DNA from 3 places in the Ferrovibrio sp. GW821-FHT12E11 genome. Region 1 is predicted to be linked to each of the others. Evidence: predicted binding sites of a transcription regulator. Region 1 holds the regulator's gene; each other region holds the start of a gene.
The links. Region 1 encodes PhoB, which activates phosphate uptake and scavenging genes when phosphate is short. Its sites were predicted from a motif close to TNTCATAAAACTGTCA; they were not measured.

Region 1 (4,992 bases):
GGCATGGGCATTGGGTTCAGGGATGCTCATTCTGCAGCACTCTTCTGCGAAGGGGAGAGAACGCCGGCACCGCGCTTGACCGCGTGCCAGACATGAACGGTGAGCGATTGTCCGGGCAAGGCGATGGCCGGTTCGACATCGAGGCCGGCATGGACGCACCAGCCGCGCAATTCGGCATCGGCGAAACCCAGCCGGCGATGCGCATGGCGGTTGCGCAGGTCTTCCAGATCGTGTGGCGCAAAATCGACGATCACCAGACGGCCGCCGGGACGCAGCACGCGCACGGCCTCCTGGATCGCTTTTTGCGGCTCGTCGGCGAAATGCAGCACCTGATGGATCACGGCGGCATCCACGCTGGCATTGTCCAGCGGCAGGGCATACATGTCGGCCTGGCGCACCTGGCAATTTTTGATCCCGGCGCGCTCCAGATTGGCACGGGCGATACTCAGCATGTCGCGGCTCAGATCGACGCCCAGGCCGCGCTTGACCTTGCGGCCGAGAATTTCCAGCAGCCGGCCGGTGCCGGTGCCGATATCCAGCAGGTCTTCTATGGCTCCGCCCTGGGCCAGCAGACGCAGCACGGCCGCCTCGACCTGGGCTTCATCCACATGCAGCGAGCGGATCGCCGACCAATGAGCGGCGTTGTCGCGGAAATAGCGCTCGGCGGCCTCGGCACGGGCCCGCTTCACGGCAGCAAGACGTTCGGCATCGCGCGCCAGCGTGGCATCATAGGGCGGCAACAGGCCGCTCACAGCACGCACCAGCGGCGCACCGGGCAGCCGGTCGCCAACACGGTAGAAGGCCCAGGTGCCTTCCGGCACGCGTTCCAGCAAGCCCGCCTCGCAAAGCAGCTTCAGATGGCGCGAGACACGCGGCTGGCTCTGGCCCAGGATCTGGGTCAGTTCAGAAACGGTGAGTTCGCCCTGGGCGCAAAGCGCCAGCAGGCGCAGGCGTGTGGGTTCGGCCGCGGCGCGCAACGCGGCCATCAGAATATCGAGGGTCAGGGGCGACTCCATAGTCATGCGAATTATATAAACATATCTTTATGTATTTGTGTAGAGCTAACTACCCTGTAAAAAAAGAATCATCGCCTTCCCGCCCCCGTCAGGCTATGGTTCGGCCGCTTTAATGCCGCATTTACCAGCGAAAAAACTATTCCCTTCCGCCTCTTAGCCGGGATTCCCCATGCCGACCGCCCTGCTTTCCCGTCGTTTCGCGATCCTTGCCGGTGCCATCCTGGCGCTGGCCACCCTCCTGCCCGCTGCCCCAGTCCGGGCAGCAGCGGCCGATCAATTCATTCGCGAGACCGGCGGCGACACCATGAAGGCGCTGGGCGATCGCTCTTTAACGACGGAAAAGCGTGAAGCGCTGGTTCGCACCCTGCTGAGCACCCATCTCGATCTTGAGGCGGTCGGTCAGTTCTGCCTCGGCCGCTACAACCGCGGCCTGACCGATGCGCAGCGCCAAGAATACAACAGCCTGTTCGAAGATTACCTGGTGAAGGTCTATTCCCAGCTGCTGTCGCAATATAACGGCGAGACCCTCGATGTCCGCGATGGTGTCAAATCTGCCGGCAGTGAACAGGTGGTGGAGTCCGTGATCGTCCGCCCGAACGGCCCGCCGATCCGTGTCGAATGGAAGACGCACGAGAAGAACGGCAAACCGCTGGTGACCGATGTGGTGGTGGAAGGCGTGTCGATGGCCTTCACCCAGCGCCAGCAGTTCGAATCCGTCATTCAGAATAACGGCGGCAAGGTGGACGCCCTGTTTGCCGCCATGAAGAAGCAGATCGGCCGCCGCTAAAACGCGCCGCGGCAGAGACAAAAAAGCCGGCCGTTGCGAAGCGGCCGGCTTTTTCTTTGCCCATGAGATCTTGTCAGGCCATGGCGGCCGCGGTGGCAGAGGATAGTTCAAGCGCATAGCCGGCCGACCGGACGGTGCGGATCACGTCGCTTTCGCCATTCCCGTTCAACGCCTTGCGCAGTCGGCGGATATGCACGTCGACGGTACGCTGTTCGACATAGATGTCGCGCCCCCAGACTGCATCCAGCAGCTGGTCGCGCGACAGCACGCGGCCGGGATGCTCCAGGAAATAGCGCAGCAGGCGGAATTCCGTCGGGCCAAGATGCACGTCGCGGCTGTTGCGCGTGACCTTGTGGGTGGCGATATCCATCACCAGGCCGCCATAGGTCAGCACCTCCTCTGCCAGCGCCGGCCGGATGCGACGCAGCACTGCGCGGATGCGGGCCAGCAACTCGCTCGGCGAGAATGGCTTGGCGATATAATCGTCGGCCCCGGCATCCAGGCCACGCACGCGGTCGGCCTCCTCGCCCCGCGCCGTCAGCATGATGATCGGTACGTTGCGGGCATTGGGATCGCGGCGCAGTTGGCGGCAGACTTCCAGGCCGGACAGACGCGGCAGCATCCAGTCCAGCAGAATCAGGTCCGGCATATGCTCGGCCACCTTCAGCAGAGCCTGTTCGCCGTCCATCGCCTCGTCGACGGTGTAATTTTCCTTTTCGAGGTTATAGCGCAGCAGTGCCAGCAGCGCGGCTTCATCCTCGATGACAAGGACGCGCGGCTTGATTGCAATATTCATCGCTGGCCTCCCGGCGCATTCACCACGGCATAAGCCGTATCGTCGCCCTTCGGACGGTCTTCCTTCTGCATTTCGCCCGTCACCGTGTAATGGATCAGCTCCGCGATATTGGTGGCGTGATCACCGATGCGCTCGATATTCTTGGCAATAAACAGAAGATGTGTGCTGCTGGTAATCGAACGCGGATCTTCCATCATATAGGTCAGCAGCTCGCGGAACAGGCTGGTGTAAAGCTCGTCCACCTCCTCATCACGGGCCCAGACCGCATCGGCCTTGGCTGCATCCGCCGTGATATAGGCGTCCAGCACGTCCTTGATCAGCGCCTGGACCAACGCCGCCATGCGCGGGATGGCGTGTACCGGACGCACCAGGGGCGCCTGGTTCAGCGCCACAGCGCGTTTGGCGACATTCTTGGCATAGTCGCCGATACGCTCGATCTCCGAGGAAATCCGCAGCGCAGAAACAATCACCCGCAGGTCATTGGCCAGCGGCTGGCGCCGGGCCAGCAGCTCAACGGCGAAATCGTCGACCTGATTGCGCAGAAGATCGATCTTGGCGTCATTGAGCACGACGGCGTTGGCCAGTTCGCTGTCGCGTTTCACCACAGCCTCGACGGCGCTGGACAGCTGCGACTCAGCCTGCCCACCCATCTGCACGATGAGGGTGGAGAGCTTTTTCAGCTCTTCGTCATAGCTCTGGACGATATGTTGCGGCATTGGACTGTCCTCTTTCGCGATCAGCCGAAGCGGCCGGTAATATACCCCTGGGTGCGTTCATCCTTGGGGTTCGTGAAAATCACTTTGGTATCGTCGGTCTCGACCAGATTGCCCAGATGGAAGAAGGCAGTCTTCTGCGAGACGCGGGCTGCCTGCTGCATCGAATGGGTGACGATGACGATGGTGTACTGCTCACGCAGTTCGTCCATCAGCTCTTCGATATGTGCGGTAGCGATCGGATCCAGCGCCGAACAGGGCTCATCCATCAGGATCACCTCTGGCGCCACGGCAATGGCGCGCGCGATGCATAGGCGCTGCTGCTGGCCGCCCGACAGGCTGGTACCCGATTCCTGCAGGCGATTGCCGACTTCCTTCCACAGGCCGGCCTGTTTCAGCGAAGTCTCGACGATATGGTCGAGATGTTCGCTGCTTTCAGCCAGGCCGTGAATGCGCGGCCCGTAGGCGACGTTTTCATAGATCGTCTTCGGGAAGGGATTCGGCTTCTGAAAGACCATGCCGACCCGGGCGCGCAGCTGTACCACATCGACCTTGTTGTCGTAGACATCCAGCCTGTCGAGGCGGATATCGCCAACCACGCGGCAGTCGCGGATGGTGTCGTTCATACGGTTGAGGCAACGCAGGAAGGTCGACTTGCCGCAGCCCGACGGGCCGATCAGCGCCGTGACCGCGCGGGCCGGGATATTGAGGTCGACGTCGCGCAGCGCCTGCTTCTCGCCATAGAAGACGCCGACTTTCTGCGCCACCATCTTGATTTCGATCTCGGACTGGCGGAGATCGACGCCATTACCGTTCTGCATGAAAAATCCTTATGGCTCCGAATTGGGGTGTGGCTTCACGCGTCAGGCCTACCAGCGGCGTTCGAATTTCTTGCGCAGCAAAATGGCGGCCAGGTTCATCAGCAACAGGAAGACCAGCAGGACGATGATGGCTGCCGAAGTCTTTTCGACAAAGCCACGCTCCGAACTGTCAGCCCACATGAAAATCTGCACCGGCAGCACGGTGGCGGCATCGACCGGTGTGGCCGGGATATCGACGATGAAGGCGACCATGCCGATCATCAGCAGCGGCGCGGTCTCGCCCAGCGCATGGGCCATGGCAATGATCGTGCCGGTCAGAATGCCCGGCATGGCCAGCGGCAGCACATGATGCAGCACCACCTGCAGCGGCGAGGCGCCAAGGCCCATGGCGGCCTGGCGGATCGAGGGCGGTACGGCACGCAGGGCGGCACGGGAGGCGATGATGATCACCGGCAGGCTCATCAGCGCCAGCACCAGGCCACCGACCAGCGGCGCCGATCGCGGCATACCGAAGAACCCGATGAAGACGGCCAGGCCAAGCAGGCCGTAAACGATGGATGGCACGGCAGCCAAGTTATTGATGTTGACCTCGATGACTTCGGTCCAACGGTTCTTCGGGGCAAATTCTTCCAGATAGATCGCCGCCATGATGCCCAGCGGGAAAGCGACCACCAGGGTTACGATCAGGGTGAAGAACGATCCCACCACGCCGCCCCAGACACCGACCAGTTCAGGTTCGCGACTGTCGGCGCCGGTGAAGAAGCGGGTGTTGAACTGCAGTTCCAGATCGCCGGTCGACCGCAGGGTTTCGATCCAGCGGACCTGGTTGTCCTTGACCCGGCGCTGGTCTTCCGGTGCG
Region 2 (4,992 bases), 1.5 Mb from region 1:
CGGCATCATCTGGCCGGTGGTGCTGGCGACCTTGACCATGTCGGCGGGATATGTTGCCGCTGCGCAGGCGCCGAGCTTCCTGGTCTTCGCCGTGATCTGCGGCCTGATGGGCCTGATGGGCAGCGCGGCCTTCTTCGCACCGCTGCTGGCCGACACCTCGCTGTGGTTCGACCGGCGGAGAGGTCTGGCGATCGCGCTCTGCGCCAGCGGCAACTATGTCGCCGGCACGATCTGGCCGCCGGTGCTGGAGCATTTCATTTCCACCATCGGCTGGCGCGACACACATTTCTATGTCGGCCTGTTCTGCCTGGTCACGCTGCTGCCGCTGGCGCTGCTGCTGCGCCGCCGGCCGCCGGCGCTGAAGGTGGCGACGGCTGCCGCCACGGCCGGCTTCGTGCGGCCGCTTGGCCTGCGGCCCAACATGCTGCAGGGCCTGATTGTTCTCATGGGGCTGGGCTGCTGCGTCGCCATGTCGATGCCGCAGGTGCATATCGTCGCCTATTGCGTCGATTTGGGTTACGGCCCGGCGCGCGGCGCCGAAATGCTGTCGCTGATGCTGGGATTCGGCATCGTCAGCCGTCTGGCGTCCGGCTGGATTTGCGACAAGATCGGCGGGCTGGCGACCCTGCTGCTTGGCTCGACCCTGCAGATGATCGCGCTGTCGCTCTACCTGCCGTTCGACGGGCTGATGTCGCTCTATGTGATTTCGGCGATGTTCGGCCTGGTGCAAGGCGGCATCGTGCCGAGCTATGCCTTCATCGTGCGCGAACTGTTTCCCGCCGGCCAGGCCGGCCTGCGCGTCAGCCTGGCGATTTCCTCGACGCTCGCCGGCATGGCGCTGGGCGGCTGGATGTCGGGCAAGATCTACGACTTCACTGGCTCGTACCAGGCAGCCCTGGTCAACGGGATCGGCTGGAACCTGGTGAATGTGCTGCTTGCCGCCTGGCTGCTGTGGCGGCTGACGCGGCAGCGGCCAACATCCATGACCGCCGACGCATAAACCGTCCGGTCAGGCCAGGCTGGCGCGGCCGGCCGATTTTGCCGTTTCGGTCGAGCTGCGATCCAGCCGCTCTTCGGCGCGCAGCCGCGTTGCCGACAGCTCGCCCGACTGTTCCAGGATCGGATAGGCCACTGCGGTCAGGTGGCTGTTGATGCGCTTGAGGTCACGGATCAGGTCGAGATGGATGGCGCTGGTCTCGATGCTTTCCGAGCGGCCGTCGCGGATGCGCTGGTAATGATGCTCGGCGGCGATCTGCTCGGCCTCGCGCAGGTCGGCCTTTTCCTTCAGAAGCTGGCGCGCCAGTTTCACGTCGCCCGACATGAACAGGTTGCAGGCCATCTGCAGGTTGGCAGCGACGCGATGATGGAAGTCGGTCAGTTCGGCCAGGCCTTCCTTCGAGAAAGTCAGCTTGTTCTTGATCTTCTTCTGGGCCAGATCCATCAGGTTCTTGTCGATGATGTCGCCGATATGCTCCAGATTCGTCGTGAAGGTCAGCACCTCCACGTAACGCCGGCTCTCGGCCTCATCCAGGCCATGCTTGCTCAGCTCGGTGAGATACAGCTTGATCGCCTCATAGAGGCCATCCACCGCGTCGTCGGCCTGCTCCACGGCCTTTTTCAGCTTGGCATCGTCCTTGGTGAACACCGTCATGGTGTCGTCCAGCATGCGCGCCACGGCATCGCTTAAACGCAGCGTCTCGCGCGCCGCGCCGGCCAGGGCCGCAGTCGGCGTGTCGAGTGCGGAATGATCCAGGTAACGCGGCTTGCTGCCGTCGTCGACAGTGGGCAGGTCGGGCATGATGCGCCTGGCCAGACGGTCCAGCGGTGTGGTCAGCGGCAGGAAGACCAGGGCGATGGCGATATTGAAGGCGGTATGGGCATTCACCGCCATGCGCGCCGGATCGGCGCCGAAGACGCTCAGCCATTGCGGCAGCTGGGCGATGAACGGCAGCACGGCCACGGTGGCGAGCACGCGGGTGATCAGGTTGGCAAGCTGGGCGCGGCGGGCGGCGGGCGGTTCGCCACTGGACGCCAGCAGCGGCGAAATCGCCGTGCCGAGATTGGCGCCGACGATCAGGGCGATCGCCAGACTGCCATCGATGGTGCCGGCTTTCGCCATGGCGGCGGCCAGCAACACGGTGGCGAGGCTGGCATGGCTGATCCAGGTCAGGATCGCGAACAGGATGATGGCGAGGATCGGTTCGCGCTCCAGCGGCGACATCACGATGCTGAGGCCGGGCGAATCGCGCAGCGGCGCGGAAGCGCCGATGATCATCTCCAGCGACAGCAGCATCAGGCCGAGGCCGATCAGCAGGCGGCCGCCATGGCGCAGCATGCCGCCTTCCGACGACAGGAAACCGATGACGCCGAAGACGATGCAGAGCGGCCCGAGCCAGTGCAGGTCGAGCGAGAGATACTGCGCAGTGATCGAGGTGCCGATGCCGGCGCCGAGCAGCACGGCAATCGCCGCCCCGCCGACGATCAGGCCGCGGCCGGCAAAGGAGGAAACGATCATCGCGGTGGCGGTGCTCGACTGCAGCAATGCCGTGACGCCGATGCCGGCGAGGAAGGCATGGACGCGGTTGCGCATGGCGCCGCTCAGGTAGCGTCGGAGCGAGGCGCCGAAGGCGCGCGTCATGCCGGTGCGCACCATGCGCACGCCCCAGAGCAGCAGCGCCACGCCGGCGGCCAGATTGAGGAGGAGTTCGGTCGCGCCTGGAGTGGTGGCAGGGTTCATTGCGCGGCCCCCCGGATATGGCGCGACGGGGAGACGGAGGGCGCGCCAGCGTCCAGCGCAGGAGAATCGGGATCGGGGTCCGGATCGCGGAAAATCGCCATTTTTACTGATACCTTAAGAGCCAAATCGGATTGTTACAGTTTAATTACACCTAGATGACACTAGGGCCAAGCGGTTAATCCCGGATGTGCAGATCTTCTCTGAACTGAACGGCTCGGTGCACAGCGTGCCATCTCTGATGCACGGGAGCGTGCCAGAATAAATGAACAGATATTCCGAGAAATTGTTCAGATTGAGACAGATGCTGATGCGCGATTGCGCGAAGGAGAGAAAAAATGAAAACCGATGAATCGTTTGGTTATGCGCTTATGGCCGAGTTTCTGATTCTGCTCGGCATGCTGGGTATTGTCATGGCATCTTAGGCCGAGGATGTCATATTGCAGGGATTCGGGCTTGCTCTGGCGGCTTTTGCGGTCTTTTACAGCTTCTTTGCAATCGATCGGGCGTACCGCTAGGTAGCGCGGCGTAGCGTCAGATTTTTGAGCTAACGGAAAGTGCGTGACGAAGGCTTTGACACCATCTCACGCCCGCCTGCGATACTCTTCCGCATTTACGAGACGCACATTCGGATCCAGAACCGTCTGGAATCCCAGGCCACGGAAGGCATAACTCAGCAAATCCATGGGCTGGTCAGTACCATCCCATCCGGCGCCGGTGAGGCAGATGACATCATGGCCTGGCCGCAGGCCCAAAGTGCGGATGAGGTCGAGCGAGATCGCCAGCGCCGAGCAGGATTTATCGCGTTCATCAATGCGATCGGCATATACGGCCACATGATTGTCTGTTCGGTTCATGAGGGCGCGGAATGCATGTTCGAGCACGGGATGCGAGCCTATCTGAAGGATATCCATATCCATCACCAGGCCGCAGGTTTTTCCCTTAAAGGCATTCAAGGTGCTGGTGAGGCCGTCTCGCATCTTTTGAACGAATACCTGGCGGATTGGGCTCCATTCCGAGCGGCAAAGCAGGCCCGGCATGACGACGATGATCGCGGAGAAATCCCAGGCTGGCATCCTGTCGCGGTATTGTGAGGTGCGCTGTGTTTTCATGACCCCTGAATAACTCCCGAGGATGGATACATGAAGTCACCAGACGCAGACCCATCACGGTTTCTGGGCGGCGGTAGTCTCGGGGCTTTCTCCCATCGCGATGCGATAGCCGGCCTTGCTAGTAAGAATGATCTTCGGATCTTCCGGATCTTTCTCCACTTTCACGCGCAACTTGCGCACCAGGACCCGAAGGGTGTGCCTGGTATGCTCATCATCCCGTCCCCATAATTCTATGGCAAGGTCGGCCGGGCTAACGGCCATGCTGTCGCGGCGCGCGAGCGCAATCATCAGAACCGCTTCCATGCGCGATAACCGAATGGGTTTTCCGCCTTTCCGTATCATTCCAAGGGAAGCATCGAGCTCAATCGTCGCACCATCAATGATCTTTCTATCGCTGCGCTTGCGCAGATTCGCTTTTATACGCGCGAGCAGTTCCGTGTTGTTGAAGGGCTTCTCCACATAGTCGTTGGCGCCGCCGTCGAACGCATCGACCTTGGAGGACACAGCATTGACACCCGACACGATTATGACGGGCCCCTGCCAGAATTTGCGCAACTCTGACAGGGTCCGCAGGCCTGACAGTCCAGGCATTTCCATATCGAGCAGGACGAGGTCAACATGCCGCTTGTGAAGAATGGAAAGGGCGGTTTCACCACCTTCTGCTTCAAGAAACGTGTAGTTGGAGGTAGCAAGAATCACGCTCAGATGTGCGCGTATATTCTTGCTGTCATCAACAATTAGAATTGAACGTCCAGCGCCCGGCATTGGGTCTCCTGCTTTTCTTATACGCGACATACTCACGCCGAGATTTGTTGGCCACAGACTAGAAGGCGTGCCGGCAGTGCATATTGATTTGCGTCAATCGAAAATAGGCGCTGCCATTGAAAGTTGGTAACCAGACCGCTTCATGGAAGGTCGGGTCCGGAGTATCTCTGTCGTTCGCATCTGCGACTGATTTACAGATGAATTAATGATTCAATCGTCGTGCAGTCGTGCAGTCCGATCGACAGCCGCACGCACCTGATAAACGAATCTGGATGGTCGTCCAGCATTACCGGCCGCATTTCATACGCGGTCATCATCTGGTGATTTCCGTCGAAACTTCTTCTCCGTCACAACGTCGCTGCCCGGTCACGACGGACACAG
Region 3 (4,992 bases), 2.6 Mb from region 1:
GATCAGGACCGCTTGTTGTCGCGTTCGAACTGGCGCAGCAGGCGATTGCCACGCTCCACCGCGGTGTCGAGCGCTTCCTTGGGCGACTTCTTGCCCGACCAGATCGCTTCCATTTCCTCGTCCATAACGTCGCGGATCTGCAGGAAATTGCCCAGACGCAGACCCTTCGAGTTGTTGGTCGGCGGCTTCAGGGCCATCTGCTGCACGGAGATGTCCGTACCCGGATTGGCGGTATAGAAGCCCTGCTGCTTGGTGGCTTCATAGGCCATCGGCGTGATCGGCAGGTAACCGGTCGCCTTATGCCACCAGACCTGGTTCTCGGTCGACGACAGATAGTCGAAGAACTGGGCAACGCCCTTGTAGTCTTCGGTCTTGTGCTTGCCCAGAACCCACAGCGAAGCGCCGCCGATGATCGAGTTCTGCGGTGCGCCCTGCACGTCGCTGTAATAGGGCAGCATGGAGATGCCCCATTCGAACTTGGCGCCGCGGGCGAAGGTGGCGTAACCGGCTGAGCTTTCCATATGGATGGCGCACTCGCCCGAGACGAACTTGGCGTTCGGCTCGTTCTTGCGGCCGGCATAGACCATCAGGCCTTCCTTCATCCAGTTGGCGAGGTTGGTGATGTGACGGACATGCAGGGCGCTGTTGAACTGCAGCTCGGAGTCGAAGCCGTCCAGGCCATTCGACTTCGAGGCGAAGGGCACGTTATGCAGCGTGGAGAAGTTCTCGAGCTGGATCCAGGTCTGCCAGTTGGACTGGAACGGGCAGGTGCTGCCCGAAGCCTTCAGCTTGCGCAGCATCGGCTCGAATTCCTGCCAGGTCTTCGGCGGCGCATTCGGATCAAGGCCGGCCTTCTTGAAGGCATCCTTGTTGTAATACATCACCGGGGTCGAGGAGTTGAACGGATAGGACAGCATCTTGCCGTCCGAGGTGCTGTAATAGCCGGTGACTGCGGTGATGTAGGAACCGGGGTCGAACTTGTAGCCGTTCTGGGCCATCAGCTCATACACCGGCTTGATCGCGGCGCGCGAGGCCATCATCGTGCCGGTCGCCACTTCCTGGACCTGCACGACATGCGGGCCCTTGCCGGCGCGGAACGCCGCCATGGCGGCGGTGATGGTTTCGGGATAGCTGCCCTTGTTGACGGCAACGACCTTGTACTTGTCCTGGCCCTTGTTGAAACCCTCGACCACGTCATTGACGCGTTCGTTCAGGGCGCCGGTCATCGCATGCCAGAACTGCAGCTCGATGCGGCTGTCCTTGGCCTGGGCAAAGGCGCCGCCGGCGCTTGCGGCGACGGCTGTGCCGGCCAGCAGCGCGAGCGCGACGCGCGCGAGTTTCCCTGTCGATTTCATTATGGTGTCTCCAATGCTAAAGAAATTCCCGTCCCTGAGTCGGGAGGCCGACTTTTTTATGGTTCCTACGATGACGATCGCACGTAAGATTTATGACGGTTATATGACAAGGGGCGGCCGTTGACCAAGCCTTATTCTGCGCCTGTGGAAATCGTTGCCGACCGGCTGACGGTCGGGGCGCAGACATTCCCCTTCCTGGTCAAACGCGACGCCCGCGCCCGCCGCATGCTCCTAAGGGTTATGCCGCGGGATGGTTCGGTGGTCCTTGTGCTTCCAATTCGGGCAAGCCTGAAATCCGGGCAGCGATTCGTCACCGAGCAGGTGGCCTGGATCATGGCCCGTCAGGAAGAGCGGCCCGCGGCACAGCCCTGGGAGGACGGCGCTGTCCTCCCGCTTTATGGTGCGCCGCACATCATTCGCCATCGCCCTGCTGCGCGCGGCGGGGTCTGGGTCGAAAACAGCGAAATTCATATCAGCGGCCAGGCCGAGCATCTGCCGCGGCGCCTGCGCGACTGGCTCAAGCGGCGGGCGCGAGACGAGTTCGGCGCCATGGCGCGCGAGATGGCGGCCGGAATCGATGTGGCCGTGCAGCGCGTCACCGTGCGCGACACCCAGAGTCGCTGGGGCAGTTGTTCCGCTCATGGCAACCTGTCCTTCTCCTGGCGCCTTCTCCTGGCGCCGCCGGCCATCGGCCGCTATCTGGTGGCCCATGAGGTGGCTCATCTGCGGCATATGGATCACAGCGATGCGTTCTGGTCGCTCTGTGCCAGGCTGCTGGGCGGTGAAACCGAGTTGCGTCTGGCGCGTGGCTGGCTGCGCCGGCATGGCGCCACCCTGCATCTGCAGGGCTGAGAGCACGCCATGAGGCTATCCGGGCGGCCTCTGGCGCGCGACTCGACGGCCCTGGTGTTCCTGCTCGGCTGCGCCACGGCGCTGGGCCCGCTCAGCACCGATATGTATCTGCCATCCCTGCCAGTGCTGACCGGCCTGTTCGATACGGATGCCGCGGCCGTACAGCTCACGCTCAGCGCGTTTCTGGCCGGCTTTGCAGTGATGCAGCTGATCTATGGTCCGGCGTCCGACCGGTTCGGCCGCCGGCCGGTGCTGCTGTTCGGCGTCGCGCTTTATACGCTGGCCTCGATCGGCTGTGCGTTTGCCGCCAGCATCGAATGGCTGGTCGCCTGGCGTTTCCTGCAGGCACTGGGTGCCTGTGCCGGTGTGGTGCTGGGACGCGCCATCGCACGCGACCTGTTCGAGGGCGCCGCTGCAGCACGCGCGCTGTCGATGATGGCCATGGTACTGGGTCTGACGCCGGCGGTGGCGCCGATCCTGGGCGGCTATCTGCATAGCTGGTTCGGCTGGCAGGCGAATTTCTTCGCCATGGCGGCGACGGGCGGCCTGTTCGGCCTCTGCGTGCTGGTTTTTCTGCCCGAGAGCATCCGTCAACGCAATCCGGTGGCGACCCGCATCGGTCCCATGCTGCGCAACTTTGCGATCATGGCGCGCCATCGCGGCTTCCGCGGCTATGTCGCCTGCGTCGCGTTTTCCTATGCCGGCATGTTTGCCTTCATTTCCGGTTCGTCTTTCACACTACGCACGGTGTTCGGTGTTACCGAAACCATGTTCGGCTACTGCTTCCTGTTCATCGTCGTTGGTTACATCATCGGCGGTTTTATCGGTACGCGGCTGACCGCGCGCCTGGGCGTCGACACCATGCTGCAGCTGGGCACGGTCCTCTGCGCCCTTGGCGGCGTCAGCATGGCGCTGCTGCAAACGGGTCTGTGGATGGCGGGCAGCGAAGGCCACTGGTTCAGCCTGATCGGTCCGATGATGATCTTCACCATGGGTGTCGGCCTCACCATGCCGCAGGGCCAGGCCGGCGGGTTGCAGCCCTTCGCCCATATGGCCGGCGCGGCGGCCTCGCTGATGGGGTTCGTGCAGATGAGCGGCGCGGCGGTCACCGGTATCGCGGTCGGCCATGCACTGAACGAGACGGCGCTGCCGCTCAGCTGGACGATGGCAGCAATGGGGACAGGCACACTGCTCAGCTATCTGCTGATCGTGCGGCGGCTGCGCTCGGCGGTTGACCGCTAGCGGTTGAGACGGCCCTGGATCCAGCTGCCCATGCGGGTCAGCACGGTCGGATCGATCTCGCCCTGCAGGCCGGGATCCTTGGCGCCTTGCAGGGTCTTGAGGTTATGGCTGCCCTGCGGCAGCAGCACCAGCGCATGATCGTCGCGTTCACGCTGCGCCAGCGCACGGTCCAGTACCGCCGCATCGCGTTCGGCCGAGACCTGCAGATCCGCTTCGCCCTGCAGCAGCATCACCGGGCCGCTGTATTTCGCCACCAGGGTCGGCGGGTCGAGTTTCATCTGCGATTGCCAGAACGGTCCGATATAGGACGGATAGATCGCCACCAGCCCGGGTGGCACATCGGATGGCACCTTGCCGGTCTCGCGAATGGTGCGGGCGATACGGTCGTTGGCCTCGAGGAAGAATTTGCGCTGGTTCTGGCTGGCCTTTTGATCGATCAGCAGGCGTTGCAGCTGTTCGCGCACCACCACATCCAAAGGCCGTCCCGGCGTCGATGCCAGGATCATGAAGCGCGGCGCTTCACCGGCCACTAGCCGGTTGCTGAGATCGAGCGCGATCAGTCCGCCCTCGGAATGGCCGAACAGGCCGGTCTGCTCCATGTTCACCATCGGCTGCGCGCGCAGAAAGGCATAGGCGGCATAGGCATCGTCGACAAAGCGGTCCCAGCTGAAATAAGTCGCATAGCTGTCCGGACTGGTCGGCAGGCCGGCGGCATTGGCATGCATGCCGCGCTTGTCGTAGCGCAGCGTGGCGATGCCCTGCTGCGCCATGCTGTCGGCGACCTGGCGTAGCAGATCGATGCGCACCGCCGGGGGCTGGTTGCCGTCGCGATCGGTCGGTCCGCTGCCCTGCAGCAGCACCATGGCCGGAATCTTGCCGGCCAGGTTGCTCGGCATGGTCAGGGTCCCGGCCAGCACCGAACCGTCATTGGAGGTGAAGGTGACCTGCTGGTTGGCGACATTGTCGATGGCATGGCTGTCCATGGCGACGCATGCTGCCGAGAGCAGGATCAGAAAACCAGCGAGATATCGCATCAGGGTCGCACCGGCTGGGGCCCGACCTGCCAGATCATCTGCGGCTCGGCGGATTGCTGGACGGGCGAGGGCGGCCGCTCCGATGGCGGCGGGGCGGCAGGTTCGATATGGCTGCGCGGCGGTGGCGGAACGGCGGCGGGCTGGCGCGCCTGCGCCGGGCTGCTGCCGAAGCTGCCGACAAGGCGGTCCCACAGCGAGGGCAGGCTGAAGCTGCGGCTCGGCGGCTGGGGCAGGTCGCTGACAGGACGTCCCTTCATGGCGTCGGACATGAAGGCCCGCCAGATTTGCGAAGGCAAGCCTGCGCCGCTGACTTTTTTGGTCGGCGAGTTGTCGTCGTTGCCGACCCAGACCGAGGTCACCAGATCGGGGGTGTAACCGACGAACCAGGCATCGCGATAATCCGAGGTCGTACCAGTCTTGCCGGCCGCCGGGCGGCCGATGGCGGCGGCGCGGCCCGATCCGCGCTCGATAACGCCCCGCAGCATATCGTTCAGGTCGCCCAGCGCATC

Region 2: the regulator PhoB is predicted to act here: its motif matches at 2,872-2,887, upstream of AC1ROT_RS09665 (Na/Pi cotransporter family protein).
Region 3: the regulator PhoB is predicted to act here: its motif matches at 1,449-1,464, upstream of ugpB (sn-glycerol-3-phosphate ABC transporter substrate-binding protein UgpB).

Annotation. Positions count from the first base shown of each region.
Region 1 covers NZ_JBXAQG010000001.1:3,495,648-3,500,639, reverse strand. Annotated here, with positions in the region: gene metF (methylenetetrahydrofolate reductase [NAD(P)H]) at 1-30, opposite strand, end outside; gene AC1ROT_RS17400 (ArsR/SmtB family transcription factor) at 27-1,022, opposite strand; gene AC1ROT_RS17395 (MlaC/ttg2D family ABC transporter substrate-binding protein) at 1,186-1,803, shown strand; gene phoB (phosphate regulon transcriptional regulator PhoB) at 1,877-2,599, opposite strand; gene phoU (phosphate signaling complex protein PhoU) at 2,596-3,315, opposite strand; gene pstB (phosphate ABC transporter ATP-binding protein PstB) at 3,336-4,133, opposite strand; gene pstA (phosphate ABC transporter permease PstA) at 4,182-4,992, opposite strand, start outside.
Region 2 covers NZ_JBXAQG010000001.1:1,948,336-1,953,327, reverse strand. Annotated here, with positions in the region: gene AC1ROT_RS09670 (MFS transporter) at 1-1,000, shown strand, start outside; gene AC1ROT_RS09665 (Na/Pi cotransporter family protein) at 1,010-2,737, opposite strand; gene AC1ROT_RS09660 (hypothetical protein) at 3,319-3,846, opposite strand; gene AC1ROT_RS09655 (response regulator transcription factor) at 3,901-4,611, opposite strand.
Region 3 covers NZ_JBXAQG010000001.1:873,089-878,080, reverse strand. Annotated here, with positions in the region: gene ugpB (sn-glycerol-3-phosphate ABC transporter substrate-binding protein UgpB) at 3-1,355, opposite strand; gene AC1ROT_RS04370 (M48 family metallopeptidase) at 1,476-2,207, shown strand; gene AC1ROT_RS04365 (multidrug effflux MFS transporter) at 2,217-3,449, shown strand; gene AC1ROT_RS04360 (alpha/beta hydrolase family protein) at 3,446-4,483, opposite strand; gene AC1ROT_RS04355 (transglycosylase domain-containing protein) at 4,483-4,992, opposite strand, start outside.